2 regions of the Lysinibacillus sp. NPDC097214 genome follow, and region 1 is predicted to be linked to the other one. Evidence: riboswitches for the same ligand, from Rfam matches in the RefSeq annotation. Region 1 holds a riboswitch; the other holds the start of a gene.
The links. A riboswitch is a leader RNA that binds a small molecule or an ion and turns the genes downstream of it on or off. The one in region 1 is predicted to bind cyclic di-GMP.

Region 1 (16,740 bases):
GTACTCATGATATGATTATGTTGCCAAATCATATTTGGGATAAAGTATGTCAATTCTTCACGATTGTTTATTGTTACAATAAAGAAATCGCTTGTTTGGGATGGGTGTATTTTTTCAAATATAATTTGTTTTTCTAAAAGTTCCTGCTGTAGCTCATCATAGATATCTACATCGTGATACATTTCTATCAAATAATAGATAGGATAATTTGATAGACTTTCTGTAAATTGTACAAGTTGTTCATTGGGTAATTCAGGAAAGTACATTGGCCCAATATTTAATGCATATTTGATATTTTTAGAAACATGAAATGGATTGCCGCCGTAAGATGGCGGTTTATTATAATATTTTTCAGGTAAATAGCCTACTTCTAATTTCATTAAATCCTACCTTTTGTATAATATTTTGTTTAATTGTAACTGTTCTTCATAAGAAATGTAATGTTAATAAAACCTCACTTTGGCATATCACGAAGAACCGTTTCGTAAGTACTATAGGTTCTTTCAGAAGAAAAAGTAAAATGCCAGTCCTGATGAGGGCTGGCACGGTTTTAGTTTAAAAGAACATTTCTTGCTTGAAGGCGTGTATTAATATACTAAAATCTTTTTAAATGTAAGACCGGCTAATATTAATTTCGACTTAGACTTTAAAATTTACTTTATTTAAACAATAACTACATAAGGTCGCCTTCTTTTTAAATCCAGCTTTATAATAAACGTGATTTGCCTGATCATTTTTATTATTTACATTTAGTGTGATTTGAGTGATTTCATCAAATCGAAACATTTCTGATAAAACCTCTTTCAGTAATATGGTGCCTATTCCCTTCCCTCTGTATTCAGGATTGATAGCTATATATTCTAAATGGGCTTCTTTTGCTGTTAAGTCCATCTCAAAATAAGCATATCCTTGAACGACCCCATCCATTTCCATAATTCTTAAAACATTGTCTTTATTTAATTGAACTCTATTTAAAATTGTATCTGCATCGTAATACGTTTTTGGAAATGCATTTGAATGAATCTTTTTAAATTGCTCATAATCGGATGCTTTATAATAACGACTAGTTATAGCCACTACAGTTTCAAAAGAATCTTTCGTAACTTCAAGTAATAAATGCTCACCTGTTTTATTGGCGTTTATTTGCTCCAGAAATGCTAATTGTCGAGTATTCAGCTCGTTAATGAAGAAATAAAAGGTCGAAATGAGTGGATACGTCTGCTGCAATGTGCAAAGTAATTTCTCTTGGATCGTTACATTTCCATTTATGGAGAATGGTCCCCACACTTCAGTTGAATCGTCGTCTATATCTAATCCAATAAGTGCTTGTATATTTTCATTATCGAAAGCAGCAACAATTGATGTAAATTCACCATCGATAAAATCTTCCTGTAATGTACGCAATAGTTCTTGTTCATTTTGACCACAATATCCAATGTTATGTTGTTCTTCGGTATTTAGCTGTGCAATAAAATGTGCAACTTCCTTTAATTCAGTTGGGTAAATTCTTTTGATTGTGTAACACATATTGTAATCTCCTTAAAGTGATTTTTCTTGATTTTGATGACATAAACGTAAAACATAATTTAGATCTATATCTTCTTGTAAATGTTGCGGTGTCCAAGGTATATAGATGTGTGGCTTTACGCCTGAATCATTGTAATGATATTTTTCATGCATTTTAGAAATGCTATAAACAAATTCGTAATCATCATAATCTACGGTTACGACATTAAAGAAGTCCATAATTCCCATCGTAGGGCGTCCAACTACGGTAACTTTTGCTGACTTCTTAACATTCTGGACAAATGTATCACCCGAACTTCCACAGGTTACATCCGTAAGAACATAAACATTTTTAGGGTTTATCTGACCTTGAATTGTATAATCCAATTCTTCTGGAACGACCATCAGCCCTTTCGCATAATTTGTTTCAAACGTTGTTATTTCTTCTTGAATCCATTTTTGCATTTCATCATCTAGTTCTTGTGTTAAATATTCTTTCAACTCTTTTATCCATAGAAGACAATTTCGGTCCGTGTAGTTTGTATACATCAATTCATCTTCATGAAATAGACTTCTAAATATTATTTCTCTATCAAATACGTAATTTAGGATTGGAAAATAAAAAAGGTCGTTCCCACCATAGTTCACTCGTACATCAATAATTAAATTATGTGAATGATCTAAATCGTTTTTATGATTGTTCAACAAGTTCAGAATAGGTTCAGCCTGGGAAAAATCCGTTATTTTTAGATACATCGTTTTGTTATCCAACTTTTTAAAGACATAACTCGGTTCATACGGAGACCGTTCATATGTGGCTAATGGTAAAATAAATTTATCATCATTTCGATTTACTAATACTCTTTTTGTTTGTCGTAATCCTACATTCCAATATTGTCTTTCTGGTACAGGATCCTCTAAAATTTTCGAATAGAGACTTTCAAATTTTTCAATCGTTAAGCCGTCCATCTCGAGTATTTCATCACCTATTTGTAATCGAGTTTCATATGTCACCTCTGTAACATATAAAGCATTTTGATAGCGTCGTACTTTAAATCCTCTATTCCGGATTACTGTCTTTTTCGCTTTAAATGATAAATGTCCATCTTTAAAATCGAGTAAATACGACTTTATTGTTTCAACAAAATCTTTATCCGTCATATCATTTGTAATGAGATAATTTTCAGGACAGTTAATATGCTTTTTATCTAAAAAGCCCGCATAATCTTTTTTCATTATTTGAGTTATATCTTCGAAGATTTGTCTTTTACTATGCATCGTATCATCCCATTCCTTTGAATTTGAATGTAAACGCAAAAACAAATAAAAAATCCCTCTGAAAATAGCTTCAGAAGGATTAGTAAATAAATTTATTGTGTACAAAAATAAGCCTCCAAAGAGGTAAGCTTTATAAAAGTATAATAAATGGACAGACTAATCCTATTTTTTATTTGAAAATGCATATACATTTTACGTGTAAAAATAGAATTATTTGTTCATCGTCCATTCATCATCCCTTCAAATATAGTACATTAATTATAACACACCCATGTTTAGAAAATTCAAAATCGTTTACCATTGTTGTAATCACTTTATATAAACATAGCACGAAGAACCGTATCGTAAGTAATAGACGTTTTTATAACAACATCTTATTAGAATGTCGTATATATTCGTAAACTAGCAAAAAGTAGGTACAAGAAAAAATCTTGCACCTACTTTTTTTATATTGTAGAAATTTCTGCAACCACTTCTGCACCTACATGTACGGCTGGTTTACGATCTTTCCATGGTGCAGATTCTTCTAATTGTTTTCCAAGCTGTAGAAGGGTTAACTCATCTGCGAAGCGTCCTGTAAATTGTAGCCCGATTGGTAAGCCAGACTTACTCATCGCAAGCGGCAATGATAACGATGGTTGACCTGTCGCATTAAACAAATTCGTAAACGGCGCGTATGTGAAAATTTGCTCTGTCCATTCAATCGCCGAGATATTTGGATTATCCGCATTAAGCTCGCCAATTTTCGCTGGTAATGTGCCGAGTGTTGGGCTTAAAAGCACATCATAATCTTCAAAGAATGTCGCTACTTGACGTGATACAAGTGCATTCGTATTAATGGCTTCTAATAGTGCGCTAGCTTTTAAGTTTTTGCCATATTCATAGCATTGCCAAATGGCTGCTTCAATATTATCACGTGAAGGTGTTTTACCTGTTAATTCTGCTGCCCCCACAATCATTTTATAAATATTTGCTGTCCATATATTTAGCGTTGCACGTGAAAATGGTGCTTCGTCGTAAACTGGTCGAGCTTCGACTACTTCATGCCCCAACTCTTCTAATAATTTTACGGCCTTATGTACGGCCTCGATACATTCCGGATCAACGAATGCACCAGAATTTGTTTCTGTAGTCCAGGCGATCTTTAATGGACGTACTTTTCGCTGAATTGCTTGACTGTAAGGCATTTCTGGGCTTTGAATAATCGAATAGCATCCTAAGTCCGGCCCAGCTACTTGGTCCAGTAATGTAGCGGTATCACGAATGGTTTTTGTCTGTGCAAATTCAATGGCTAGTCCATTTAATGCCTCACTATTATAAGGCCCCATTGGCACGCGACCACGTGAAGGCTTTAAGCCAACGATACCGCTGCATGAAGCAGGAATACGAATGGAGCCACCTCCATCATTACCATGGGCGATTGGGACGATGCCACTTGCGACGGAAGCAGCTGCACCTCCACTTGAACCACCAGGGCTATGGTCTAGATTCCATGGGTTACGTGTTGGACCATAAATGACAGCTTCCGTTGCGGCATTATAGCCGAACTCAGGTGTTGTGGTTGTACCGCTTAACACAAAACCAGCGTTTTTAAAACGTTTCATTAATTCGCTATCGACAGACATTACTGCATTTTCTGCAACACGACTGCCCATACTATGTGGCACTCCTTCGGCATGGAGTACAACTTCTTTAATTAAAAATGGGACACCTGCAAATGGTTGATTATCATTTAAAGTTGAAATCGCTTTTTCAGCCTGTTCCTCTAACACGCTGGCAACGGCATTAATCGAAGGGTTCACTTTTTCTATACCTTGTAGCGCTAATTTTGTAAGTTCTTGTGGTGTCACTTGCTTTGTTTTTACTAACTCCGCTAATCCAAGACCATCATATGATGCGTATTCCTGCAAATTCATCAGATCACCTCGTGAAAGTTTTGACTTACAAATTCATCTTAAATTGAAAAGAAAAAAATTGATATTACCCAAAAGGATAATTTGTTTTGAACGAGAATATATGAATCTAATAGAGAAAAGGAGGAATCGTTTTGTATGAACAAAAAGAGGTGGAGTATTTATTAGAAGCGACGTTTAAGATTTCAAATATGAATATGCAACAAACAAGCGAAGACTTTAAATTGAATATGTTGCAAGTATTGAGTGAATGTTTTCAATATGAGCATACGGTATTTTGGGAAGTGGCAGATGGGGAGTTAAATGAACAGCCTGTCTATTTCAACTTAGAGACTTATACGATACAAAATTATCTACATGAATTTAAATATTACGATCCTTTACACCCAGTAAATATGCGAAACCAACCCGAAATTCAACTAATGCAACGAAATGAAGTTATATCGATGAAGAAAAAGCAGTATTATGTTGAGCGCTTTTTACAAAAAAATGATTTTATAGATGAAATGGTTATGTATCTGTACAATCAGCAAAAGCCAACAGCGGCTATTGGCTTTTTGCGAAAAGAAGGAGAAATACCATTTACAGAGCAGGATAGTCAAAAGCTATTGTATATAAAAAGGATGATTGAAAATGTTTATTTTTTGCATCAATATGTTCAGCCAGGCGAATCATTGCGAATTACTCAACGCGAAAAAGAGCTGTTAATATATTTATGTAAAGGATTTAAAAATGCAGAAATAGCCAGTAATTTATATGTTAGTGAAAATACAGTAAAAAAGCATCTGCAAAATTTGTATCGAAAATTCCAAGTAACTTCCCGAACGCAGCTTGCATTAAAATATTCAGAAAGCTTTCGTGCATAAAAATAAGATATTGGATCGATAAAAACCGAGTGCTATTAAGATCTCTGTTGAGCAAAGAACTAAACTTTCATCCGAAGACATTTAGACTTAATTCGACACAATAATAATAAACAAGGCAAAGGTTTCATTATCAATCCCTACCTTGTTTATTATCTAATTACAACTTTTTGGGCAGCTTCTCATTCCTCTTATAGCATTTGCTTTTTCCATTTCGACAGCACGTCATTTGATTTCGCAATGTCCACTTTTAATGAAACCTGTTTATTAGAGCAACGTTTCTTAGCCTTTTCCCAAGCTTCTTCTAGAGCAGGTAAATAGCTTAAATTTTTTGTAGCTGCGACAAGCTGTAAAAAAATATTCCCTTGAATATAGTACCAACGAGGGTTCATACTATCTAGCTGAATTGCTTCTTCAATAAGACGTAGTGCCAAGTACGGACTGCCTTCATTGCGGCTCAAAAACTGCGCGAAGGCTCCCCAGTAAAGAGCTTTATTTGGTTGTAGTTTTATCGCTTCCGCATATTGCACAAGTGCTTTGTCATGCTCCTTCGCAAGTGCAAAATATTCAGCCATCGTATAATATGCATTCGCTTGTGCCTCGACCGATCCAGCTAATAATTCATCTACTACATGACCAAATTGCTTTTCATCCTCACTTCCTATATATGCAGCGAGGACATCTCGCTCTGGATAGGACCCATCTGTTCGTTCAACACTTTGCTTCATTTTTTCAGCAGTAGGAATAGGCATATTTGCATAACCGTTCGCTTCCAACATTGCGACGTGCTGTTGAATGGTTGGACATGATTCATGCTCTGTAAACGCAGTATTAGCTAAAAGTACTTTGGCTAATTGATAGCTTTCTTTCACATGACCATTTAAAAATAATTCATTTATCTGTTGGACTTGCTCATCAAACTGTTTGATCACTATATAAATCCTCACCTTCACCAAAAGAAAAGTCTTATAGGTATTTTACCATCTTTAAATCTAAAACAAACTAAATAGCAATAATTTTTCTATAATTCTCTTAATTTTTCAGCACTACCTCTATAGCAAAGAACTATACTAAATTACTTTTATTAAATTTCGATAATCACAATGATTTATCACCAAAAGGATGACATTTTTTAAACGTATGCTATGTAAATAAGTTGATTGGAGTGGAGACTGGGCGACTCCTCGGGGATCAGCGATGTAGAGGAACGAAGGCTAAAAGCATCACGTCCTGTGATAACGCCTTCGTGACCAACATCCTGTTGGCCCGAGACCCTGGAGCGAGCTCCGCGAGTGAAGCGACTCATCGGACGCCCCCAGGAAGCTCTGCTCTGCGCGAAAGCGAAGCGTCAGCGGCAAATGTTTTATCTGTGCGAAAGCGGAGCGGCAGCAACAAATGTTTTTCTGTAGCGAAAGCAAAGCGTCAGCTACAAATGTTTTACCTGTGCGAAAGCGCAGCGTCAGCAACAAAGCGCCCAGCCGGAACGGAAATCAACCCTACGTTATAGTGATAAGCCTCAAAATGAAAAAAGGTTGGATAAAGTTCTGAATTATGAGATAATTGAAGTGTATTTTCATTTTTGATATATAGGAGGGCTACTATGAATAAACGATTTCATTTTGTATCGCTTATTATTGGAAATTTATTAACACTAGGAGCTATTTTCATTTATGCTATGCAAAGTCAAGTGGATGTGGCCCTCAGCACATATGCCCTTGTGGTGGGGTTCTTAAGCACATCACTACTAATCTTTTTTTATTTATGGGGGGATGAAAAACAACAAATCTCTAATCGTTTTTCTAAATAACTCGGGTGACTTAAAATTACCACACTCATTGCACAAAAAAAGTTAATTTCCCCTTCTCTACATCAGTAGGTAAGGGATTTTTTTTCATGAAAAGCCTCTTTTTTCGTGGCATTCCCCTCTGAATACGACTAATTGTTGTTGAAAAATAAAAAATTTTGTAGAAAATTTAAAAAGAATGATTGAGTAGTAATTCAATTTTCTGTATAATCAGCTTGTTTGACAAAACTTATTTGAATTTGGGGGTAGACAATTGGGTAAAGCATTGATCATCGGAGCTGGCGGAGTAGCCAGTGTTGTGGTACACAAGTGTGTTCAAAATTCGGACGTATTTGAGGAGATTTGTATCGCAAGTAGAACTGTTTCAAAATGTGACGCTCTAAAAGAAAAACTAGACGGCGGAAAAACAAAGATTCATACTGCACAGGTAGACGCAGACAATACTGAAGAGGTTATTGAGCTTATTAAAGCCTTTGGACCAGAAGTTGTTATTAATGTGGCACTACCTTATCAAGACTTAACGATTATGGATGCTTGCTTAGCGACGGGTGTACACTATGTGGATACTGCAAACTACGAGCCACCTGAAACGGCAAAATTTGAATATAAATGGCAATGGGCTTATAAAGAGAAGTTCGAAAAAGCTGGCTTAACTGCTTTACTTGGTAGCGGTTTTGACCCAGGTGTAACGGGCGTTTTCACAGCTCATGCACAAAAACATGAATTTGATGAAATCCACTACATTGATATTGTGGATGCAAATGCTGGTGATCACGGCTACCATTTCGCAACAAACTTCAACCCAGAAATCAACATTCGTGAAATTACAGCGAATGGTCGCTACTGGAAAGAAGGCAAGTGGGTTGAAACTGCACCACTTGAGAAAAAAGAGGTTTATAACTTACCAGAAATCGGACCAAAAGATATTTACCTTTTATACCATGAAGAACTAGAATCACTTGCTAAAAACATTAAAGGTTTAAAGCAAATCCGTTTCTGGATGACATTCTCTGAAAAATACTTAACACACTTAAAAGTATTAGAGAATGTTGGTATGACTTCTATCGAGCCTATCGAATTTGAAGGACAAATGATTCAACCAATTCACTTCCTTAAAGCTGTACTGCCTGATCCAGCATCACTTGGACCACGTACAAAAGGAAAAACTAACATCGGTTGTATTATTCGCGGTCTAAAAGATGGTAAGGAAAAAACTTATTATGTGTACAATGTATGTGACCACGAAGAATGTTATAACGAGGTTGGCTCACAGGCAATTTCCTACACAACTGGTGTACCAGCAATGATTGGTGCAATGCTTGTGATGAACGGTCAATGGCGTAAACCAGGCGTTTGGAATGTCGAAGATTTTAATCCAGATCCATTCATGGATGCACTAAATAAATGGGGTCTACCATGGCAAGAAAGCCATAACCCAGAATTACTTGACCTAGAATTAGATGCAAAGGAATTCAGTCGATGAAGCCAATTGATTTCTCAAAAGTTCCGTCCCCTTCTTACGTAGTGGATGAACGATTATTAACAAAAAATCTAGAACTTTTAAAATCGATTCAAGATCGCACAGGCTGCCGTATTTTACTTGCCTTAAAAGGGTTTTCTATGCATTCAACGTTCCCATTAGTGGGTGAATTTTTAGCAGGGATTACATCTAGCTCATTATTTGAAGCTCAACTCGGCTATGAAAAAATGGGAAAAGAAGTTCATGTCTATGCACCAGCTTACGTGGAGCATGAAATGGACGAGCTACTTGGCTATGTTGATCATATTGTGTTTAATTCATTTAACCAATGGAACCAGTATAAGGACAAAGTAAAATCTGCTGGTAAAACAATTGAATGTGGTATTCGTATCAATCCTGAATACTCTGAAATTGAAACAGCACTTTACGACCCTTGCTACACGAATTCTCGTCTTGGCACAACTTTAGCCAACTTCGACAAGTCACAGCTTGACGGTATTGATGGCTTACACTTCCATGCTATGTGTGAGCAAAACTCAGATACGTTAGAGCGTATTATACAAGTTGTCGAAGAAAAATTTGGTGATGTTTTACATCAAATGAAATGGTTAAACTTTGGTGGAGGTCACCATATTACTCGTGAGGATTATGATGTAGAAAAGCTTGTGAATATCATTAATTACATTCAAGACAAGTATAACCTTCTCGTATATTTAGAGCCAGGTGAAGCTGTTGCACTTAATACAGGTTATTTAGTAGCAACTGTTCTTGATGTCCAGAAAAACGGTATGGACCTAGCAATTTTAGATACATCGGCAACTTGCCATATGCCAGACGTTCTAGAAATGCCATACCGCCCAATGATTATCGGTTCAGGTCAACCAAATGAGCTAGCTCACACATATCGTCTAGGCGGGCTTACTTGTCTTGCCGGTGATGTAATTGGTGATTATTCATTTGAACAACCTTTACAACCAGGCGATCGTCTAGTATTTACAGATATGGCCCATTACTCAATGGTGAAAAATCATATGTTTAATGGTGTAAACCTTCCATCCATCGTTTCTTATAACGATGAAGAAGGCATTAAAGTCATTCGTGAATTTAAATTTGAAGACTATAGCGGTCGACTTTCATAATACAAAGAAAATCCTCTCCAACTTATTGCTGGAGAGGATTTTTTTACGGCTTCATATTCATCCAACTATCAACATGATGAATGGCAAAACCATTATAGCTTGTTTTATTGGCATACTGTTTATGAACTTGTGCTAACTGTTTATTCATATAGGCCTCTCCATCATCATAGAAGGTAATATTATCTCCTTCATCAGAGGCTCCTGTTTCTACACCAATTACAATTGATTTATTTACTTTTTTTGCATAGTCTATTTCATGTTCAACAATTTTAATAATGTCTTTTGCAGCATCTCGATAAGCCATTATTGAAACACTTTCTACTTGGTCAATAACCCAGTCAGCTAATAATCCTTGACCAAATTGGTTATTATATGAAACTTCGTCAAACCAAAATGGCATATCTACTTCCAAAGGCAATTGTAATCGATCAGTATCCCCTTTCGCTCTAGTAAGGAGCTCTTGATAGGATTCAATCGTTTTTACTTGGTTCGAACTCCAGCCACTATTTAAGTAAGGCTCTACATCGAGATGAACTCCAGAAAATCGCTCTGTTGCAGCTGCATTTTCATTATATGTATGTAACCAATCAAACAGCTGATCCTGCATGTTATAACCTTCAGCTGATACCCAGCTTGCAGAACCATCCAACGCATATACTTTTATACCTTTTGACGTAGCTTTATCGATAAAACTTTTGTAATCATTACTTGCTATATCACTATTAATTTGTAAATATAATTTCTTTACTTGTTTGTCTTCTAAAAATGAGAGTACCCCTGATTCATCTTCGACAATCTTTGTCGTATCCCATAACCAAGTAGCCTTATCTTGCATGGACTTTGCGTCTACCTTTCCCATTGTTAATCCTAGCGTACTTACAATTGTTACTATAAAAACAATAATTGCTTTTGATAGTGAACGACTTACCATATGATAAACATCTCCATTCTATTTGCCGAGGCTCATAGAACGAACCTGGCAACCTGACGATCATGCACTAAAAAAATAGTGTTTAGACTCACGGCTTTGCGTCCTTCCCTTTCGGTGAAGTTTGCCTTTTACAGTAGTTTTCTTACCTTACATAATACGACGTTAGAAAGGAGATGTCTGTAGGTAAAACGCATAATTTTATTAACATCTTTTCGAATAAGATAATAAGAACACAGGTTATTTTTACTATATCAAAATAAAACAGTAGAAGTAATTATCTATAAAGATTGCTTTAACTGAAAAACAATTTGTACGTAATGTATCTTATAAATAACACTAAAATTAATACAAGCGCTTCTTTCCAACCCATACCATTTAAATTCCCACTACTCCCTCTATTGACTCCATCGTTTAGTGCACCAGTAGGATTGTTTTTTAATTCACTTTGTCTCAAACGCTCTCTTTTTTCTTCTGGTGTTTCCTTTTTCTTTGAATCCATGTGACAAATACCTCCCTAATAATAATTATTTACTTATTTATACTATAGATAGATATATTCGTAATTGCGTCCGAAATCAGCTTTGTGCTTAGGCCTGTAGATGTTTTTTTGCGAAAGAGAAGCGTCAGTAACAACTTGGTTTTGTCTGTGCGAAAGCGAAGAGACGGTAACAACATGAGGGCCGATACGATGTCAGTCATTTCGGTAATGCCACAGAACTTGGCGTTTTTTACCGATACATGTCAGTTAGCCGTTATCGCATTGAATGCGATGATTTTAGGCTAACATCCTATATTAACTCCTTTCCGAATTCCGTGGCACTCGCCGGATACTTTAACTCCCTTGTGAAAGTCTATATGCATTTTCCCTATCCTTTGATATTTTTTTTAATAAAATTTTTCTAAATACCAAAATAAAAGAATAATATTCATTTATTTTTAAAAACACAAAAATATAGATACTACAAATCAATTTAGTGTTAGTATTACTTACATGGAATGGCATTACATGTCATATAACCTAACACAGAGGAGGTAATCTACATGCTTACAATTGCAAATTATGAAAGTCAAGTTCAAGAAGTCAAGCGAATGATTAATGAACATATGGTTGAATTGTTACATTTACAATTCGTAGATATTGAAGGGACGCTTAAGCAAGTGACTGTTACAGTTGAACAATTAGAGGACGCAATAGAAGGAAGGATTATGTTTGACGGCTCTTCAGTTATTGGTTTTTCCCCTATCCATAAATCAGATTTATACCTTCAACCCGATTTAAATACTTTCGCAATTTTGCCTTGGTCTGTCGAAGCCAATTATTCCGAGGCTCGCTTCCTCTGTAGTGTTACAAATCCGGATGGTACTCTATATGAAGGAGACACACGGAACATATTAAAGAAAACTGTAGAAAGAGCTTCAAAACAGGGCTATACCATTTTTGCTGGTCCTGAACTTGAGTTTTTCTTATTCCAAAGAGATACGGATGGAAGGATTACGAATAAAACACATGATGAGGCAGGATACGCCGAACCCTCACCTAACGACCTAGGAGAACCTGTTCGTTTAGAAATTTATCGTGCTCTAAAAGCAATAGGGTTTACAATCGAAACAACTCATCACGAGAGGGCTATTGGCCAGCACGAAATCAATTTCAAATTCGCAGATGTACTTGAGGCTGCGGACAATGCAACCACTTACAAATGGGTCGTAAAAACAATTGCAAAGAAGTTTGGTTTGCACGCATCATTTATGCCCAAACCGATTTCTGGAGTCAATGGTTCTGGAATGCACGTTAATTTGTCTTTTTTTAAAGAAGGTCAAAATGCATTTTATGACGCATATGACGATCTTCAATTATCGGAGACAGCCTACCAGTTTATCGCAGGTTTAATGCAAAACGTGAAGAACTTTACAGCCATAACAAATCCACTTGTGAATTCTTACAAGCGCCTAGTCCCTGGCTATGAAGCACCTTGCTATATCGCTTGGTCCGCTTCCAATCGCTCTGCCTTAATCCGAATCCCAGCGAAAAGGGGCAATGCAACTCGTGTTGAACTTCGTTGCCCAGACCCATCTGCTAACCCTTATTTGGCGTTTGCGATAATTGCTTCTTCTGGTTTAGATGGTGTAGAAAAAGGACTGATTCCTGTAGATTCTATAAACGATGATATCTTCCATATGTCTAAAGAGGATCGAATGGATCGTGGCATTGAGGAATTGCCCGGAAGTCTGGAAGCTTCCATTGAAGCATTTGAAAATGGGGATATTGGCTTACATGTGCTAGGTGACCATGTTTTTAAAGAATACGTTGCTCTTAAGAAAGCAGAATGGAATCATTATCGCACAGTTGTTCACTCTTGGGAGCTCGAACAATACCAAGCTAAATTTTAGACTCTTCCTGCGAAGCATAACTCCCCTGTGAATATCTTGAATTCTGATTCCACCTTCATTCTATATAGACTAAAAAAAGAAAATTCATTTTACAACCTTAATTCGGTCACTCACTGGATTAAGGTTGTTCATTTTCCTCTGGATTAATTTGAAACCTCCTCTCAGATAATCTGAGATAGTTGCCTTGATAAGCCCAAAAGTCTACTTACTCTTTTCTTTGCCCGCCTTTGGATCTCATCAACTAAACGCGGAAAACATACGCTTAACAATCGCCATGAATAAAGCCGATTTTTCCTTCTTTAAGGAATCATCGGCTTTATTCTTTGGATTAAGGAACAGATTGACGAAGAAGTTAAAATAACCTCTATGACTTAAGAAATCGAAAGCCAGAATAAGGCATGTCGTCTTTCTATTATCATCGTAACCTCTGTTCGTTAAACGATAGGCAATATCGTAGTATGCTTGATTTCCCTGATTGAAACGATCGTTTGAATCCGCCCAACAAAGGTAAAATAATTTAATTTTCTGATAAATTTTTGCAGTTCGTCTTTATTTCTATTCGCTACTTTCAACATATAGTCGTACTCACCCGTTAGGCATTGAAACTCGAGTACCTCAGGCATTGATTTGATCTCCTGCTCAAACTCCTCAAGCTGTTCTACCTGATGAAGATTGGTGCTAAGAAAAATAAAGCATATTAGAGTAAAACCAAACATGCCTTGATCAAGGATAGCCACGTGCCGATTAATGAAACCCTCATTCTCAAGTCGTTTGACCCTTGCATGAGTGGCAGGAGGAGAAAGCTTGACCCGTCGAGCTAAATCTGCGTTACTCAACTGAGATTCTTTTTGAAGCAGATCCAGAATAAGCAAATCTAATTCATCCAAAGCCTTCTTAGCGGGTGTTGATTCTATCATAAAACCCCTCTTTTCTCGTATATTATTCCATATTATATATTTTCTACGGAATAAGGAAAAGAAAAAAATTATCGCTTATGCATAATTATTCGCCCCGATGCTTTGATTACTGTTCATTGACATCCTAGAAAAAAATCTCTCTGCATACTCAATATGGTCTAAGCTAGTTTAATATAGTTTTCCTTCGCAAACTTTGGTTATAACAGTCCCTCCTGTTCATTTGAGCTACTCGATTTTACTTTTACAGGGCTCTTCATAGTAACCGCACTAACAATAACCATAACAATTGTATTAATTAGTAAAGCGATGATACCTACATTTAGATCTTGGATAGGTTGTGGAAGTCCAGGAAACATGGTTGCCATTGTAGTACCCGAAATCGTAACAAATGCTACCACTGCTACTCCTGTCAAGATTCCAATGAACGCTCCCTGCTTCGTAACAAAATTTCTTTTAAATAAACTAAATATAAGGGATGGGAAAAGTTGAGTAACAAGGCTATATCCCATTAATAGCAATGAAACAATTGCAGTCCCGCCTTGGATCGTAAAATATACTGAGATTAGCGTCAGAACAGGAACCAAATACTTGGCTAATTTGGTTATTTGCTCATTTGTAGTGCTAGGGACAAATACCGAATAAATATTTTTGGCAATCAAAGTAGAAGCAGACATTATGATCATAGAGCCTGGTACAATTGCAGTTAATAATCCAGCCGCACCAACTACCCCAACAATCCACGGATCAAAGGTTTGAATAGCAAGCCTTAATAATGAGAGATCTCCTTTCGCCCCTTCTAATCCAGGAACTTGTAAAATGGCTGCAAATCCCACAAAGAAAACGAATAGTAAGACTAGTTGATAGATTGGCATTATGATCGCATTTTTTCGAAATACCTTTTCACTTTTAGCGGAAAAAGCTGAGCCAAAGGAATGAGGCCACATATAAAACCCAAGTACTGATAATATTACAGTGGAAATAAACCAGCTTATGCTCATTCCTTGTTCCGGTAGCACTAGAAATCCTGGTTTATTAGTATTAATCACTTCAAACATATTCTGGAATCCACCATAATAATGAATGGGTAGATAAATCCCAAGAAATGCGACAACTGCAAAAATCATAATGTCTTTAATTACTGCCGTCCAAGCCGAGCCGTGAATACCTGAGATCATCACGTAGACCGTTACAGAAATTGCACCGATCCATACGGCAGCATTTGGCGATATTTGGCCATAGGATGCTTCCGAAACAATAATTCCTAGACCTTTTAGTTGCGTTACCATGTAAGGTATAAGTGCAATTACACCAACAATGGAAACAAGAATACCGAGATATGGGCTTTTATATTTACTGACAAAGAAATCTGGTTGTGAAATTAAATTCTTTTCTTTTGCATATTTCCAAATAGGAGGAAGTAGCCAATAAGATAGGACATACGCTAAGCAACCGTAAGCAATAATATAAAATGCAGGTGCACCCTTTCCATATGCCCAACCACTTCCGCCAAGAAACGTAAATGTAGTATAGAGTTCACCAGCCATCAGAAGAAAGACAAATATCGTGCCAAACCCTCTTCCTCCAACCGTCCATTGTTCAAGACTCATATCCTTCCCTTTTCGTGCCCGTATACCTAGAAAGATAGATATTAGCAAAAAGAATAAAATGATTAAAAGTGCGATGTTCATCGGTTATTCACCTTCCTTATTCGCTATGTCTAATTTATAAACTACTGCCATAATACAAGACGTCAGAAGTGCCCACAGAACAAACCAAAAGAGAATAAATGGCATACCCATTACATATGGTGTTACTCTATTTGAGAAAAAAATCCCCCCTAGTATCCCTATGAAAGGCACTAACGAAAGTACATGAGTTATTTTCATATAAACAACACTCCTTTACTTCTCATTTTCATTGAATTTAGCCAAAAATTTAAAGGTAGACTGAACGAACATTTGAAAACCAATAAATAATGACTCTTCATCAATAGTAAAACGCGGATGATGATGTGGATAAATGATGCCTTTTTCCTTATTTCCTGCACCTACATAGAAGAAACATCCAGGTGCTTTCTGCTGGAAAGCAGAAAAATCTTCAGCAGCCATATTAGGATTCATGAAGTCAATCGCCTCTTCACCGAATACTTCACGCACAGTCTCTTCGATGACCTCGGTAACCTCTTTATCATTGATGACTGGACGATAACAATATTGATAATCAAATTGATAATTAGCACCATGAGCCTCGGTGATTCCTTTTACCACTCTCTCCATAAGGGTTGGAACAATTTCTCTTAGTTGGGCATCGAAACTACGCACAGTTCCACGGATTAAAACAGAGCCCGGGATTACATTAAATGAGTTACCTGCAACAAACTGAGTGATAGAGACAACTAATTTATCCAATGGATCGGTATTTCTTGACACAATATGCTGAAGATTAGTCACAACCTGTGCCGCAACCGCGATAGAATCCACTGTCTGATGTGGGATAGCCGCATGTCCGCCTTTTCCGT
Region 2 (16,740 bases), on a different contig from region 1:
GAAGATGCTGGTAAACTGTCTCACAGTGGCGACCACTCTTTAGTTGACTTTAACCGTCAAGGTACACCACTTGTAGAAATCGTTTCTGAGCCGGATATTCGCACGCCAAACGAAGCGTATGCGTATCTTGAAAAAATAAAATCAATCATCCAATACTCAGATGTTTCAGACTGTAAAATGGAAGAAGGTTCACTTCGTTGTGACGCCAACATTTCACTTCGTCCATATGGTCAAGAAGAATTTGGTACAAAGACAGAGCTTAAAAACCTTAACTCTTTCAACTATGTTCGCCGTGGTTTAGAGCATGAGGAATTACGTCAAGCTGATGTTCTTCTTTCAGGTGGGGAAATTGAGCAAGAAACTCGTCGTTTCGATGAAAAAACAGGTAAAACAATTCTTATGCGTGTGAAAGAAGGAACAGACGATTATCGTTACTTCCCAGAGCCAGACTTAGTTCGTCTATCAATCGATGATGAGTGGTTAGAACGAGTAAAATCAGAAATCCCAGAGCTTCCAGATGCTCGTAAAAAACGCTATGTTGAAGAATTAGGGTTAACACCATATGATGCAGGAGTTCTTGTTATTTCAAAAGAAATCTCAGACTTCTTCGAGGCAATGATCGTAAATGGTGCGGATGCAAAGCTTTCAGCAAACTGGCTTATGGGTGATGTTTCTGCATACCTAAATGCAGAACAAAAAGACCTTAAAGATACTGCATTAACACCAGAAAACCTTGCGGAAATGGTGAAATTAATCACTGACGGTACAATTTCTTCTAAAATCGGTAAAAAAGTATTTGCTGAATTAGTAGAAAAAGGCGGTTCTGCAGGAGAAATCGTTAAAGCAAAAGGTTTAGTTCAAATTTCTGATGAAGGTGCATTACTTGCTATCGTTACAGAAGTTCTAGACAACAATGCACAATCAATCGAAGACTTCAAAAACGGTAAGGATCGCGCTATCGGCTTCTTAGTTGGTCAAATTATGAAAGCCACTAAAGGTCAAGCGAACCCACCAATGGTCAATAAATTATTACAACAAGAAATTGCAAAACGTTAATTGCAATTGCAATATAGAGGGCCAAGAGAGCAAATTTGTTTTCTTGGCTTTTTATTTTGAAAATTAATACATACTAAAGATTCTTTAGGGGCATCTATAACAAGATAAATGCCTATTACCAGTAAAGTATCAACAGGCAGTCAATATCAGGTGCGTTTAGGAAGTTACATATGGTTCCTTTATTTGATGCCAATTTATAAAAAATGGCTAGTCACCAAAAATCGGAGATGATTTTTGATAAAATGTATGTCATTTGAATAAATGGATTGAAGTAGAGGCTGGGCGATTCCAGGAAAGGTTCGGCAGGAACGGAAATAAACTCGATTTTATGGAGATAAGAACTAAAAAATACCAAATTAGCACTTTATAGTTGTCTAAATGGAGTATTCATAGCAAAATATAGAATAGAACATGATAAAACTTTAGGAGGTCTATCAATGAAAACTGAACAACAATATTTCAATGATGCGATTTCAATTCAACAATATATGGATAATATGAAGACGTTAAAAGAGGAAAGCTTCCGTATTTATGATGGTTTCGAAGTGCCAGTAAACGATGGCTTTATCGAAATGCTGAAGAGCAAGCAACCAAAAATTTTAACAATTACTGAGGACTGGTGCGGGGACGCAATGTTAAACAATCCAATCATTCGCCGAGTTGCAGAGGCAGCAGGATTAGATATGCGCGCAGTACTACGTGATGCCGATACAGATTTGATTGATCGTTATTTAACAAACGGTGGCCGTGCAATTCCGGTTTATGTTTTATTAGATGATGCTGGTCAGGTTGTTGGAAAATGGGGACCACGAGCACCAGAATTACAGGATCTAGTAGTAAGTAAACGAGCTAATTTACCTGATAAAGAAGATCCGACATTTGATGATGCACAAAAAGCGCTATATGCAGAAATTCGTGAAGAGAATATAACGAATAAATCATATTGGACATATGTTTACGAGGATTTTAAAAAGCAAGTAACAGCTGCATTGCAATAATTGTAAATCACAAGGCTGCATGTCAGAAAAAAGAGGACATGCCTTGCTTTTGTTTACTTCAATGCAACATTTAAACGTATAATTCGTTGAAAAGAAATAGAATCTTATGAAGCAAAGAAGGTATGTTATGAAACGAGCAAGAATCATTTATAATCCTACATCTGGGCGTGAAGTGTTTAAAAAGCATCTACCAGAAGTATTGGCAAAATTAGAGGTAGCAGGCTATGAAACATCTTGTCACGCAACAACCTGTGAAGGCGATGCAACCATTGCTGCAAAAAATGCAGTAGAACGTGGCTTTGATATAATTATTGCAGTTGGTGGAGATGGCACATTAAATGAAGTTGTTGCAGGTGTAAGTCCATTTGAGAACCGGCCGAAAGTGGGTCTAATTCCGATGGGCACAACGAATGACTTTGCCCGTGCCGTGCAGATTCCTCGAAATATTGAAGCTGCCGTTGACATTATTATTAAAGGTGAATCGTTGCCGGTAGATGTTGGTTTATTAAATGGGGAACGCTATTTCATCAATATTGCTGCTGGCGGACGGATTACAGAATTAACTTATGAAGTGCCAAGTAAAATGAAAACAATGCTAGGACAGTTAGCTTATTACTTAAAAGCAGTGGAAATGATCCCATCGATTAAAGCTTCTCACATGCGTATTGAATATGATGGTGAAGTGTTTGATGGGGATGCTATGATGTTTTTATGTGGCTTAACAAATTCAGTAGGAGGCTTTGAAAAGCTTGCACCAGACGCAAGTATAAATGATGGCTACTTTACTTTAATCGTATTGAAAAAAGTAAACCTACCTGAATTTATTCAGCTTGCTGCGATGGCATTAAGAGGCGAGCATTTAAATGATGATCGTGTAATTTATAAAAAGGCAAGTGTCGTCAAAGTATCTACTGAAGATGAAATTCATTTAAACTTAGATGGTGAATATGGTGGGGACGCGCCTGCAACATTTGAAAACTTGAAGCGTCATATTGAAATTTTTGTTCCACTAGCAGATATTCGTGAGGAAGACCGTATGTAATAAACATAACAAGGGTTCTATTCAAGTTAAGAGAACCTTTCGTTATGGATATTAATGGATTAAATACCACATACATGCATATTTACATCCTTTAATTGGTATTGTGAATGAATTAAGAAAAATGTTTGGCAAATGTGCGTATATTACTTGAACAAAATTTGAAACCTTTATAATAGGCCGAAATTCCGGTCCATTATAAAGGTTTTTTTCGTTGCAATAGTGGAAAATGAGGGTATGGATAAGGGAAAGGAAGTGTTGCCTTTGTATAAGTCACAGGAAAGAAAGCTCATTTGGCTAAGCTTTGGTGTTGCAATTATCATGCTACTTTCCATACTTGGAAGAATATTTGGAAGTTAGGGGGGCAATGAAATGGTAAATGAATCAGCGGTCTTTTGGAGTAGAGCATTAACGGAACTAACTTTATCGTTCCATATTATTTATGCAACGATTGGTGTTGGTGTCCCATTAATGATTATGATCGCACAATGGACTGGGTATAAAAAGAATGATGAGCACTATATTTTAATGGCAAGACGTTGGGCACGAGGTTTTGTTATTACAGTTGCAGTCGGAGTTGTTACAGGGACAGCAATTGGCTTACAGTTGTCTTTACTATGGCCGAATTTTATGCAGCTTGCCGGACAAACAATTGCATTACCACTTTTTATGGAAACGTTTGCATTTTTCTTTGAAGCCATCTTCCTAGGCATCTACTTATATACGTGGGATCGTTTCGATAGTCCGAAAAAGCATATGCTACTGTTAATTCCGGTTGCTATCGGTGCATCAATGTCAGCTGTGTTTATAACAATTGTCAATGCGTTTATGAATGCGCCACAAGGATTTGACATTGTGGACGGACAGCTTGTGAATATTCAACCTTTTTTAGCCATGTTTAATCCAGCGATGCCGACAAAAGTAGCACATGTTCTCGTTACAGCCTACATGACTTCCGCATTTGTATTAGCATCTATTGCAGGATACCGTCTACTTAGAGGTTCTAAGCATATATACCATAAAAAATCTTTATACCTACTTATGAAGATTGGTCTGATTTTCTCCATTGCATCAGCGATTATTGGAGACTTTTCAGGAAAATATTTAGCAGAATATCAGCCAGAAAAACTAGCTGCAGCTGAGTGGCATTTTGAAACAGGAGATAAAGCCTCTCTTATACTACTTGGTGTATTAAATGGTGAAGAAGTAAAATATGCTATTAAAGTACCTTATGCTTTAAGTGTTTTAGCACATAATAATCCAAATGCAGAGGTAATTGGTTTAGATCAATTTGCTAAAGAAGATCGACCACCACTGTATATTCATTACCTCTTTGATCTAATGGTGTTTATTGGCATGTTCATGGCATTCGTTTCACTAGTTTACGTATCCGGGAAAGCACGTGATTGGCGATTTATTCATAGACGTTGGTTTAGATGGATCGTTGTTGCAGGTGGACCACTTTCCATTATTGCAATTGAAGCAGGTTGGTGGCTTGCTGAAGTGGGACGACAGCCTTGGATCTTATACGGATTAATGCGAACACCAGAAGGGGCCACAACGAGTGACCATGTAGATTTAATGATGCTGTTGTTTACCGGCGTATATGCTGTATTAGCAGTAGGAAGTATCGTAGTGTTAATTCGTATGTTCAAAAAGAATCCAATTGAGCGAGAAATAGAAGATCGCCATGCTGAAAAAGGCGGTGACATCTTATGACATTAGAGATTTTAGGTATTTCAGTGTTATGGATTTTCCTATTTGGTTATGTCATTGTAGCTTCAATCGATTTTGGTGCAGGCTTTTTTAATGCCTACAGTCTACTTATCGGAAAAAATCACATTTTAACGAATATTATTAAGCGCTATCTATCACCTGTTTGGGAAGTAACTAATGTCTTTTTAGTATTTTTCTTTGTAGGGATTGTTGGATTTTTCCCACAAACAGCTTTCTATTATGGAACAATTTTACTTGTCCCAGTTAGTATTTCGCTAGTGCTTCTTGCAATACGAGGCTCCTACTATGCATTTGAATCATATGGCGCACGTGGGCATATTGGTTACACGTTGACGTATGGTATAGCAGGCTTACTTATTCCGGCCTCACTCTCTGTTGTGTTCGCGATTGCTGGTGGTGGCTATGTTGATATTGTTGACGGGCAACCGGTGTTGAATTATTGGACGTTGTATACGAGCCCGTTTGCTTGGAGTATTGTCGTGTTGAGCATTGCAGCTGTACTTTATATTTCAGCCGTGTTTTTAACTTGGTATGCGCATAAAGCAAGGGATCGAGAAGCTACAAATTTAATGCGAAAATACGCACTTGCTTGGGCGATACCATTAATGGTAAGTGCGCTCGGCATTATGTACGAAATGAAATTCATCAACCCTGAAAGTTACAATAACATGGTAAATCTATGGTGGATGTTTGCCATTTCAGCTGTGTTATTTATTGTTACTGTAATATTAATATGGATGCGAAAAAATTACGGTCTTGCGGTTAGTTTATTGATTGCCCAATTTGCAGTGGCATTCTTCGCATATGGAATTGCTCAATATCCATATTTACTGTATCCGTATTTAACAATTTACGATAGCTTTACAAGTACACAAATGGCAATTGCACTCGTCATCGCGTTTATTTTGGGATTGTGTCTGCTTATTCCGTCACTGTTCTTGTTGTTGAAATTATTCCTTTTCAACAAAGATTATGTGACAGGAAAAGAAGACAATCACGCATAGGAGGGATACAACTATGACAAGTTTTTTGATTTTTTATGCACCATTTATAGTCGTCATCCTAGGTGTAGTCGCTGCTTTCTGGTGGGCACCTAGAGATTACCATACAGTAAGGAAAGAGGGGAAGAGTCGCGAATAGCGGCTCTTTTTTCTACTCGTGTAAAGGTGATCAGTTTGGGGAGAGCGGATCACATTCTTGGTTTACCCGATCAGTTTTGGGGAGAGCGGATCACATTCTTGATTTACCCGATCAGTTTTGGGAGAGAGCGGATCACATTCTTGTCTTACCTGATCAGTTTGAAGAGAGAGCGGATCACATTCTCGGCATACCCGATCAGTTTGAAGAGAGAACTGATCACATTCTCGGCATACCCGATCAGTTTGAGAGGAGAGCGGATCACATTCTTGTCTTACCCGATCAGTTTGAAGAGAGAGCGGATCACATTCTTGGTTTACCCGATCAGTTTAGAAAGAGAGCCGACCACATTTGAGCCGTTAATAGTAGCCTTGTTCTTTTTTCATCCGCCACAACATGCTACAATAGAGAGATTGAAATGGAGGATGTACGAATGTCAGCACCCGTGAAAAAAAATGACCGATTAACAGTTTATATAGAAGATTTAACACATGATGGCAATGGCGTTGCAAAGGTCGATGGCTATCCATTATTTATCCAAGGTGCACTTCCTAATGAAACGGCGGAAGTACATGTTGTGAAAACGCTAAAAAACTACGGCTTTGCGAAGGTCGTAGAAATTCTCAAGCCATCGCCAGATCGAGTAGATGCGCCTTGTGCATATTTTAAACAATGTGGCGGCTGCCAATTACAGCACCTGTCTTATGAAGGACAGCTAAAATGGAAAGAAAACATGGTGCGTAATGTCATGCAACGCATTGGTAAAATTGATGCGCCTGTTCTACCTGTGAAAGGCATGGAAGAGCCTTGGAATTACCGTAATAAAGCGCAAATACCTTTCTCCTCAAATGAAGCAGGACAAGCAATTGCTGGTTTCTACAAAACGAAGTCTCATAGCATTGTGGATATGGAGCGATGCTTAATCCAGACTGGGGAAGCGGACGCTATTCTTGCAGGTTTGAAGAAGGAACTAGTGGCAATCGGTGTTCAACCATACAACGAGCTATCACATGAGGGAATGCTGCGCCACGTAGTTGTTCGTAAGGCACGAGCAACTGGTGAAGTGATGGTTGTTCTCGTAACTAAAAAGAAAAAATTCCCGCAAAAAGAAGCCGCTGTTGCGACAATTCAGAAGCTTGTCCCGAATGTCACATCCATTATGCAAAACATTAACAGCGACAAAACGAACGTTATTTTCGGTGATGAAACCGTAAATCTGTGGGGCAAGGACGTTATTATTGATACAATTGGCGATGTTCGCTTTGAAATTTCAGCCCGTTCATTTTATCAAGTAAACCCTGAGCAAACGGAAGTTCTATACAAACAAGCATTAGACTACGCTGACTTACAGGGTGATGAACGAGTAATTGATGCTTACTGTGGTATAGGCACAATTTCATTATTCCTTGCACAACAAGCAAAGGCTGTTATGGGCGTTGAAATTGTCCCGCAAGCGATTGAAGATGCAAAACGTAACGCAGCACTAAATGGCTTTACGAATACGTATTTCGAGGCTGGACCAGCAGAGGAAGTTATTCCACGTTGGTATAAGGAAGGTAAGGAAGCAGATGTTTTAGTAGTTGACCCACCACGCAAAGGCTGCGATGAGGCGCTTCTTCAGACGATTTTAGAGCAACGTCCAAAGCGTGTTGTGTATGTGTCCTGTAACCCAGCTACATTAGCACGTGACCTTCGAATTTTGGAGGATGGGGGCTATCAAACACAGGAGATTCAACCTGTGGATATGTTCCCGCATTCGACGCATGTGGAGGTTGTTACGGAACTAACTCTAAAGGAGCGATCATAATGGACGCAGCAAAAAAATGGCTCTCTATCCCGAAAGATATCAGAGAAATGCTCGTGAAAAACGTATTTTGTGGCAATTGTGGTGTAACGGCAATTGTGAAGTACACGATACAAGAGGGAGAATATGCCCCTGTATTGAAGGGGAAATGCAAGACTTGTGGTAGAGATGTTGCTCGGGTGATTGATTAGTAAATGATAGAACTCTGAAAGGATGGAGTGAATTTCCATCCTTTTTGTGTAAGCATGGAAGGGTTTTGGTTGAATCTTATGCTTGAATAGAAGAGGTTACTTTTGATATATGTGATGAAAATTATACACCTCATAATTGGTAACAGAACATTATAATAGGCAGTTCAAGAACGTGGGTTTGATATCAAAGGTTTATAATTCGATTGCTTTATGATAAATTAACCGTTATCTTGAATTGCTTTTTTATGTTTTTGGAATAAAATGTCCACTATTCGGGGTTCAGTTCAAAAATCTATGCCATCTGCTTTTTGTTTATAAACATACCATTCAAGACCGATTTTCGTTAAAATAAACATTGCCGATTTTCACAAATTATAAATGCCAAATGTATTTGTGTTTGATAATCAGTTATTGAGCATGATATAAGTGTAAAAGAAGTGGAACATTTGGCTTCATATTTTTGACCGAGAGTTTGAAGTTGTACCCACAGTGAGAGGATTTGAGTTTGAAATGATAGATAATTTTTGGCGTGATTTACCGCGACCATTTTTTGTACTTGCACCAATGGAAGATGTGACGGATGTTGTTTTTCGTCATGTAGTAAGTGAAGCCGGTCGACCGGATGTATTTTTCACTGAGTTTACAAACTCGGATAGCTATTGTCATCCAGAGGGCATGAAAAGTGTGCGAGGTCGTTTGATTTTTACAGAAGATGAACAGCCAATGGTGGCACATATTTGGGGTGATAATCCCGAATATTTCCGTCAAATGAGTATTGGTATGGCAGAGCTAGGTTTTAAAGGCATCGATATTAATATGGGCTGTCCTGTACCGAATGTAGCATCGAGAGGGAAAGGTAGTGGCCTTATTCTGCGTCCGGACGTTGCGGCAGAGCTTATTCAAGCAGCAAAAGCGGGCGGATTGCCCGTAAGTGTGAAAACACGACTTGGCTTTAAAGAGGTAAATGAGTGGCAGGAGTGGCTAACGCATATTTTAAAACAGGATATTGCGAACCTTTCTATTCATTTACGTACAAGAAAGGAAATGAGCCAAGTAGATGCGCATTGGGAGCTCATTCCGGAAATCAAAAAATTACGTGACCGTATCGCACCAGATACGCTAATAACAATCAATGGAGATATTCCTGACCGTCAAACTGGACTGCAGCTTGCTGAACAATATGGTATTGATGGTGTTATGATCGGGCGAGGTATTTTTAAAAATCCTTTTGCTTTTGAAAAAGAGCCAAAAGAGCATAGCAGCAAAGAGTACCTTGATCTTTTAAGACTGCAGCTTGATCTTCAAGATCAATATGCGGAAGTACTACCACGTTCAATAACAGGGCTTCATCGCTTTTTCAAAATTTATGTCAAAGGATTCCGTGGAGCTGGTGAATTAAGAAATCAATTGATGAACACGAAATCAACAGATGAAGTGCGTGCATTGCTTGATAACTTTGAATCAAATAATGTTGATTGACGACGACGGTAGAATGATGTAACTGCAAAAACATGAAAGAACGAATTCCAATTAATAAAAGGGATTCGTTCTTTTTTAAATTTATTATTATAATAAACCTTTTGAACGTTTTTCAGCCATTTCTACGAGGCGTTTTGTAATTTCTCCTCCGACTGATCCGTTTGCACGAGAAGAGGCTTCTGGACCTAATTGTACATTAAATTCTTGTGCGATTTCATACTTCAATTGAGTAACAGCTTCATGTACACCAGGAACTAGAAGCTTATTTGAACTACGATTAGCCATTTATCTCACCTCCTTGTGATTAGAATGGTCGAGAGTTGGCTAATCATACATGTTAAAAAATAAAATGCACATTCTAAATACTATAGTAAAGTAACTTTTGGAAAGCTAACTAAAATTGTGAATGTCTCTGCTATAATAAAGTAATGCTACAATCTTGAAGATACGATTGTTAGAAGCGCTTTACAGTTAAAATGGAGGTTTTTTAAATGACGAACAATGATATTTTAATTCGTTTAAGATATGCATTAGATATCAAAAATAAAGATATGGTTGAAATTTTCAAGCTAGGCGGCATGGACTTTAAGAAGGAAGAAGTATTGAACATGCTTATTAAAGTTAATGATGAGGAAGAAGCACCAGAAGAATACATCAAATGTAATAATAAAATGGTAGAGGCTTTTTTAAATGGATTTATTACATTTAAACGAGGTCCGCAAAAGCCTAAGTCTGGTCAGCAAGAAGGACCACCACCTGTTTCAGGAAAAGAAAGTCCTAATAATATGCTATTAAAGAAAGTGAAGATAGCGTTAGCCTTAACGAGTGAAGAGATGCTCGATATTTTATATGATGGGGGCGTTAGCGTTTCGAAAGGCGAATTAGGTGCCATTTTAAGAAATCCGAGTCATCGTAACTATAAAGAATGTGGCGATCGCTTTGTGAGAAATTTTTTAAGAGGGCTGACATATAAATATAGAGATTAAAATGGCTCAATACTAAGATCTATTTTTGATTAAAAAGAAGCGTGAAGTCTGAGGCGCGTCCTTGCGTTCTTCTATAATTAGTCAAGTGGTAATTTTAGTGAATAGCCAATAAATTAATGTTCAACAAAGCAGTTGCAATTTTGCAGCTGCTTTTTTTGTGAAGAGTTTTACGGAGAAATCTAGTTTATGATAAAAATTATCTACAAAAAGCACATTTTTCTTAGTCGAATGTAGTTGACATTTTGTGACGAAATTGTGTACACTGAAAATGACATAAAGTTGTCACAAAGATGGAAAATAAATGTTCACGAACAGAGGGGTGCTTTTATGTTTAGTTTAAAAATTTTATTAGTTGCTATCGCATGTGTTACTATTCCACTTGTTGTTGCTGCAATTATGATAGACATTTTTTATGCAGAAAAGAAACAAGTTCGTTTTTCATTACGCCGTACATCGATGTGGTATGTGAGTATGTTTACAGTATCATTTATACCGGCAGTTTTAGTCATGACACTAAACGGATAAGTATTTTTAATATGAATAATCATTTAGGGGTAATTGATTATTTTAAATTATAGTAGCAGCTACAATATTGCGTTGTAGCTGTTTTTATTTACGCAAATTGTGGATGAGCCGTAATACTATTCATTTCATACTTATAGTAAAATAGTAAAAAATATGTGTATTTTTATCTAGTGACATTGACTACTTTTACCCATTGTGTTAATTTTGGAAAGAAAAAGATGGGCAAATTTACCGAAAGGTAGAGACGCAAAGCTACAGGTCTAAGGTTTTAATTACTATGATGGCTGAGCTGCGAAGGAGTACTAGTTAAGTACATATAGTTGCTAGTTATATTCTTTGAAGCCTATTTCTTTTGAAATAGGTTATTTTTTTGTCAAAAACATAATAAAGGGGGAAGTAATCATGAGGTTGTTAAAAAATGCTTCATTGAAAAACAAACTTTTACTAACGGTTTCAATAATTGTTTTACTTTTAATTGCTATTATTACTACGCAAAGTATTAGAGAATTAAACAATCGAATGTCTGTTGATTTAGAGCAAGAGTTGAAAAGTGTTGGTTTATTGACAGCTATGAATCTTAATAGTGATGATATTAAAGATTTGTTGTCTGAAAAGGGAGAAACGAATGCTGAATTTAAGAAAATTCAAAAGCAACTCGATAGGATTCAAGAAGAACAAGGAATTATGAGCTGGAGCTATATTTGGGATGTAAAGGATGCAGATGGCGTTACCCCAATAGGCTATACTTCTAATTTGAACGAAGTATATGAAGCGGGTGAACTCTTTACTGATTTAGCAGATGAACATGTAACAACAGCTAAATTGGCTATTAAAAATAATAGCACTGAGGTAACCGATATTTTCCAAGATCCTTATGGTTCATGGCGAACTGTATTTAGCCCTATTAAAGATGACAATGGCAAGCTCATTGCATTATTAGGACTTGATTATTCTGCGGACTATATAAATACAATCATTAAAACAAGTATCATTAAACAAATTGTTATAGCTGTTATTGGAATTTTAATTTTATTAGTTTTACTTTACATAATTATTGATCGTCTATTAAAGCCACTTAAGAAAGTAGTAAATGCTGCAAATCAAGTAGCGAATGGGGAATTAGTAAATGTAGATTTAGAAGTAACGAAGGATGAAATCGGAAATTTATCTAAATCTATTAATACGATGGTTTTAAATTTACAACATATCATTTTAAATATCCGAAATACATCTAATAACGTTTCTTCTGCAGCTAATCAGCTAACGGTGAATGCAGCAGAGACATATAACAGCGCAACAAATATTGCTCAAGACATGGGGCAAATCACGCAAAATGCTGAGGCCTCAATGGTTATGACTGAGGAAACTGCAGCTGCTATGGAGGAAACAGCAACAGGCATCCAGCAAATTGCTGACTCTGCTAATACAGCTGCTGAATCATCTATTTCTGCTTCTCAAGCTTCAGAACGTGGAAATCATGTTGTTCAACAAGTCATTGCACAAATGGAGTTGATCAATGGTTCTGTTGAACAAATAGGGACAACAATAAACGGTTTACATATCAATACGAAAAAAATTAGCGATATCGTAAGTCTTATTACAGCAATAGCAGATCAAACAAACTTACTAGCATTGAATGCGGCAATCGAAGCTGCTAGGGCAGGAGAGCATGGGAAAGGCTTCGCGGTTGTCGCTGACGAGGTTAGACGATTAGCGGAGCAATCATCACAATCTGCAACGGAAATATACAATTTGATTAGTACAATTCAAGCTGATTCAAACGCTTCTATCACTGTTATGGAAAAAGGAAAAGAAGATGTAAAGGCGGGTATGGCGTTTACAAATGAGGTAGGGGAAATCTTTAAAGAAATTCTCACTTCATCAGAAGAAGTGGCGAGTCAGATTCGCGAAATTTCAGCTGCGTCTCAACAAATTTCCGCTTCTTCGGAGGAAGTCGCAGCATCTGTCAATAATATTAAGCAATCTACGGAGCAGTCATCTGAATTCTCGTCGAACGTATCAAGCGCAACTCAAGAGCAATTGACGACCATGCAAGAGGTGAAAGAGGCATCTTCTTCATTAGGAAAAACAGCAGAAGAATTACAGGTACTTGTAACAAAATTCAAATTGGAGAATGATCAATAATGGAAATTAATTTTAAAGGAAAAAATGTACTAATTACTGGTTCCAGCAAAGGAATCGGCAAAGCCATTGCTTTAGGATTTGCCGAGCAAGGAGCCAATGTATGTATCAATTATATTGGTGATGACAACGAGGCAGAAGAGGTTCGTGCACAAGCGGAAAAGTTTGGTGTACAGGCTATGAAATTTAATGCAGATGTATCGGATTCTCAGCAAGTTCAAGCTATGTATCAAGCTATGGACAAACAGTTAGGCGATATTGATATTCTTGTTAATAATGCTGGCTTCGCACAGGCTTCAAGTATGATGGATTTAACAGATGAGCAGTGGGATAAAATGATTAAAGTTCATCTATACGGTTGCTTCTACAATTGTCGAGAAGCAGTAAAAAGAATGAAAGTACGAAACAAAGGAAAAATTATTAATATTTCTTCTGATATTGGTAGTTTAGGTTGTGAAGAATTTACGCATTATTCTGCTGCAAAGGGTGGCATCAATGCATTTACGAAGGCTTTGGCACGAGAGCTAGCGCCTTCGATATTAGTCAACGCAGTAGCTCCTAGTGGAACATTTACAGACATCCTAAAGGAATTTGGCGAAAATTATGTGGAGGAAGAGTCTGCTAAATATCCGTTAAAACGATTAGCTCAACCAGAAGAAATCGCAAAGAGCGTGTTATTTTTAGCTTCAGAAAATGCGGATTTCTATACGGGTCAAATATTAACACCTAATGGTGGAGTCGTTATGAACGGATAATGTGGGAAAATAAGGAGCACTACTATGTTAAATATAATCATCTTTAGCTTATACTTAATTTTTATTTATTACATTGGATATAAAGGATACAAACGCGTAAATACTGCGGAGGATTTAATTGTTGCTGGTTGGAGTATGCCTTTATCTGTTGTAACAGGAAGTCTAGTGGCGGCCTTATTAGCTGCCCCATTCTTCTTTGCAGCAGTAGGCTCAGGTTACACAAGTGGCGGCTTTGAAGGTTCAGCGACAATGGGCGGTTTAGGGACTTGTATGATTCTTGGAGCACTCATTTGGACGAAGCCTTTACGTAGATTGAAGGGCTGGACATTAGCAGACTACTATGGATTAAGATATGGAAGTAAAAAGTTAGGTGCCTACACAGGCGTCGTAATGGCGATTGCCTTCGGTGTCTTTAATGCAGCTGCGTTAACAGTTGGTGGCACGTATATCATTCAGCAACTGTTGCAAATTGATTTCGTTCCAGCTGCATTACTCTTCGTATCATTAACAGCTATATATTCTGTTATTGGTGGCTTATGGGCTGTAGCCTATACAGAAATTGTTCAGGGGGCACTTGCAGTAGCGGGTATAGTAGGGATTACAATTTTTATCTTATTCTATTACCCTGATGTAACATTTAACCCTGAGTGGTGGAATATTAGTGAACTCTTCAATAAGGCTGGAGCAGAGTTTTGGACACTTTATCTTGTGTTAGCACTTGGTGATATTCCAGCGGTGGATTTAGGACAAAGGGTAGCAGCTGCGAAAAGTCCAAAAGTAGCACAGCGCAGCATGATTATAGCTGGGACAATTATTATCGCGATCAGCTGGATTCCGGGTATGTTAGGAGAGGCATTCAAAACGATTTATCCTGGTAGCACAAATCCAGAGACGTTAATGCTTGCCTTTGCTCAGGGATATTTCCCACCGTTATTAGCAGCCATCTTTTTAACAGCAATGGCCGCGATGGGGATGTCTACTGTAGCTGCATGTTATGTTGCGACTTCAGGAATTATCACAAAAAACATTTATTTAGACTTTATTAATCGAAACCCAGACCCTAAAAAATTATTAAGATTTTCAAGACTTATTATTATTTTAAGCGCTTTGCTAGGCTTAGTTTTAGCGGTTAGCTTCCAGAAAGTGATTGATTTAGCCTATTTGGCATGGGATATTGTTTTCGTAACAATTTTCTGGCCAATCGTATTAGGGCCGTTTTGGAAGCGTGTAAGTACACCTGCAGTGTGGACAAGTATATCTGTCGGGCTAGTCTATTACATCATTACATCTTTAACCTATGTACCAAGTCTTTCTATCCAATCAGAAGGATTTTTAGGTTTATTAAATGAACTGTGGCAGGCACCTGTTTTTTCAGGAGTTGTGATCACAGGTATTACAATTGTTATTGTAAGTTTGCTTATTCCACCTTCGCAGCATGTTCTTGAGATGCATAAGATTGAAAAGGATAAGACTTTAGACGATGTGGGCGGTAAAGAGGAATTAACGGAACAGTCAAACTGATAACCAAATCCTCGTTTCAGATAGTAGAAAACTCGGAGTGTAAATCATCCTCTACTTATTGATTTACATTATTATATGTATTCTTTTGTCGACAAGCTGACACGAGAGTGTTGATTCTCAATGCTCTCGTGTTTTTTTGTGCAAAAAATAACACTAAAAAATGACCAATTTAGCTAGTTTTAGTAAAAAAAATAAATATTTTAGAAATACCAACATTTACTAGGGGAAATGTTGTAAAATTTATTGTTACTAAAATTTCAATTTTTTAGTAATTATTCATATAGAAAAAAGTTTAAAGGAGTTCAACGATGAGAAGTAGCTTAAAAATTAAAATGTTAATGGTATTTTCAATTTTACTTGTTATTTCGTGTTTTCTGATTAGCTTTTTTATTTATCGTTCGTCATTGGAGCTGGTGAAAGAGACAGTTGGCGGGCAAAACATAAATATGATTGATCAGGCAATATCCAAAATAGATGTAGAAGGCTATCAAAGATTAGAAATTGGTGCAAAAAAAGATGACTATTATTATGAATTACAAAAAGAATTAAACTCTGTTAAAGAGCTTCATAAAGTATCTAGTTTATATTCGATGACTCGGATAAAAAATGGTGATGGATATGACTATTATTATATGGTAGATAGTGTTCCGAATGAGGATTCAACGCTTGGCGTTAAAGAGGAATCACCAGAATCGTATCCTAAAATGAAGCAAGTATTTGAAACTGGGCAAATACAATTTCAGCTATCAAATGATTCACAATACGGAGCTGTCCTTGCCATCTACGCGCCAATAAAAAATGATGCTGGCGAAGTTATAGGATTAGTAGGGGCAGATTTAGATGCCACAGAAGTTTATGCGGACATGAATGCGAATCAAATGAAAATTATATTGATTACGCTAATTGTATTAATAGTAGGAATCTGCATTGTTTATTTCTTTACAGATTATTTAACGAGGCCAATAAGAAAATTAACAGCACAAGTAAACCAAGTTGGTAATGGTGATTTAACGGTAAAAATAGAAACAAATCGAAAAGATGAAATTGGCGTTTTAACAAATGCAATCCAACAAATGGTGCTGGATTTGCAAAATATTATTATTGGAATCAATTCTAGCTCTAAGCAGTTAATCGATACGACGAACGGAGTAGCAAAAAGTAGTGAAAAGGCAAATGAAGCAATTAGTCATATTTCAGCCTCCATCCAGGAAGTATCTGCTGGCGCACATGCACAGTATAAAAACTCAGAGGAAAGCTCAGCTACATTAGAGCAAATGTCGGAGGGCATTCAACAAATTGCAGAGGCTTCTTCAAATGTATCTCAATTATCATCTATTAGCTTACAAAATGTAGAGCTTGGAAATGGAAAC

Region 2: it holds a riboswitch for cyclic di-GMP, as region 1 does, so the genes downstream of both, ACQKMI_RS22200 (methyl-accepting chemotaxis protein) here and ACQKMI_RS00075 (amidase) in region 1, are expected to answer to the same signal.

What each region holds. Positions count from the first base shown of each region.
Region 1 is NZ_JBNNSS010000001.1:5,101-21,840, forward strand. Features, by position in the region: gene ACQKMI_RS00030 (hypothetical protein) at 1-380, opposite strand, end outside; gene ACQKMI_RS00035 (GNAT family N-acetyltransferase) at 640-1,527, opposite strand; gene ACQKMI_RS00040 (S41 family peptidase) at 1,540-2,889, opposite strand; gene ACQKMI_RS00045 (amidase) at 3,231-4,700, opposite strand; gene ACQKMI_RS00050 (response regulator transcription factor) at 4,832-5,563, shown strand; gene ACQKMI_RS00055 (tetratricopeptide repeat protein) at 5,752-6,492, opposite strand; gene ACQKMI_RS00060 (hypothetical protein) at 7,161-7,367, shown strand; gene ACQKMI_RS00065 (saccharopine dehydrogenase family protein) at 7,618-8,847, shown strand; gene nspC (carboxynorspermidine decarboxylase) at 8,844-9,983, shown strand; gene ACQKMI_RS00075 (amidase) at 10,027-10,914, opposite strand; cyclic di-GMP riboswitch class I at 10,959-11,050, opposite strand; gene ACQKMI_RS00080 (DUF6366 family protein) at 11,207-11,413, opposite strand; gene ACQKMI_RS00085 (hypothetical protein) at 11,561-11,698, shown strand; gene glnA (type I glutamate--ammonia ligase) at 11,956-13,305, shown strand; gene ACQKMI_RS00095 (Lrp/AsnC family transcriptional regulator) at 13,740-14,222, opposite strand; gene ACQKMI_RS00100 (sodium:solute symporter family protein) at 14,420-15,910, opposite strand; gene ACQKMI_RS00105 (DUF3311 domain-containing protein) at 15,914-16,108, opposite strand; gene ACQKMI_RS00110 (M20 family metallopeptidase) at 16,124-16,740, opposite strand, start outside.
Region 2 is NZ_JBNNSS010000014.1:53,752-70,491, reverse strand. Features, by position in the region: gene gatB (Asp-tRNA(Asn)/Glu-tRNA(Gln) amidotransferase subunit GatB) at 1-1,056, shown strand, start outside; gene ACQKMI_RS22255 (thioredoxin family protein) at 1,494-2,054, shown strand; gene ACQKMI_RS22250 (diacylglycerol kinase) at 2,182-3,096, shown strand; gene ACQKMI_RS22245 (cytochrome ubiquinol oxidase subunit I) at 3,466-4,812, shown strand; gene ACQKMI_RS22240 (cytochrome d ubiquinol oxidase subunit II) at 4,809-5,834, shown strand; gene cydS (cytochrome bd oxidase small subunit CydS) at 5,848-5,970, shown strand; gene rlmD (23S rRNA (uracil(1939)-C(5))-methyltransferase RlmD) at 6,401-7,774, shown strand; gene ACQKMI_RS22225 (hypothetical protein) at 7,774-7,962, shown strand; gene ACQKMI_RS22220 (tRNA dihydrouridine synthase) at 8,452-9,441, shown strand; gene ACQKMI_RS22215 (alpha/beta-type small acid-soluble spore protein) at 9,529-9,726, opposite strand; gene ACQKMI_RS22210 (DUF1456 family protein) at 9,933-10,427, shown strand; gene ACQKMI_RS22205 (hypothetical protein) at 10,755-10,952, shown strand; cyclic di-GMP riboswitch class I at 11,164-11,249, shown strand; gene ACQKMI_RS22200 (methyl-accepting chemotaxis protein) at 11,355-13,097, shown strand; gene ACQKMI_RS22195 (SDR family NAD(P)-dependent oxidoreductase) at 13,097-13,849, shown strand; gene ACQKMI_RS22190 (sodium:solute symporter family protein) at 13,874-15,370, shown strand; gene ACQKMI_RS22185 (methyl-accepting chemotaxis protein) at 15,679-16,740, shown strand, end outside.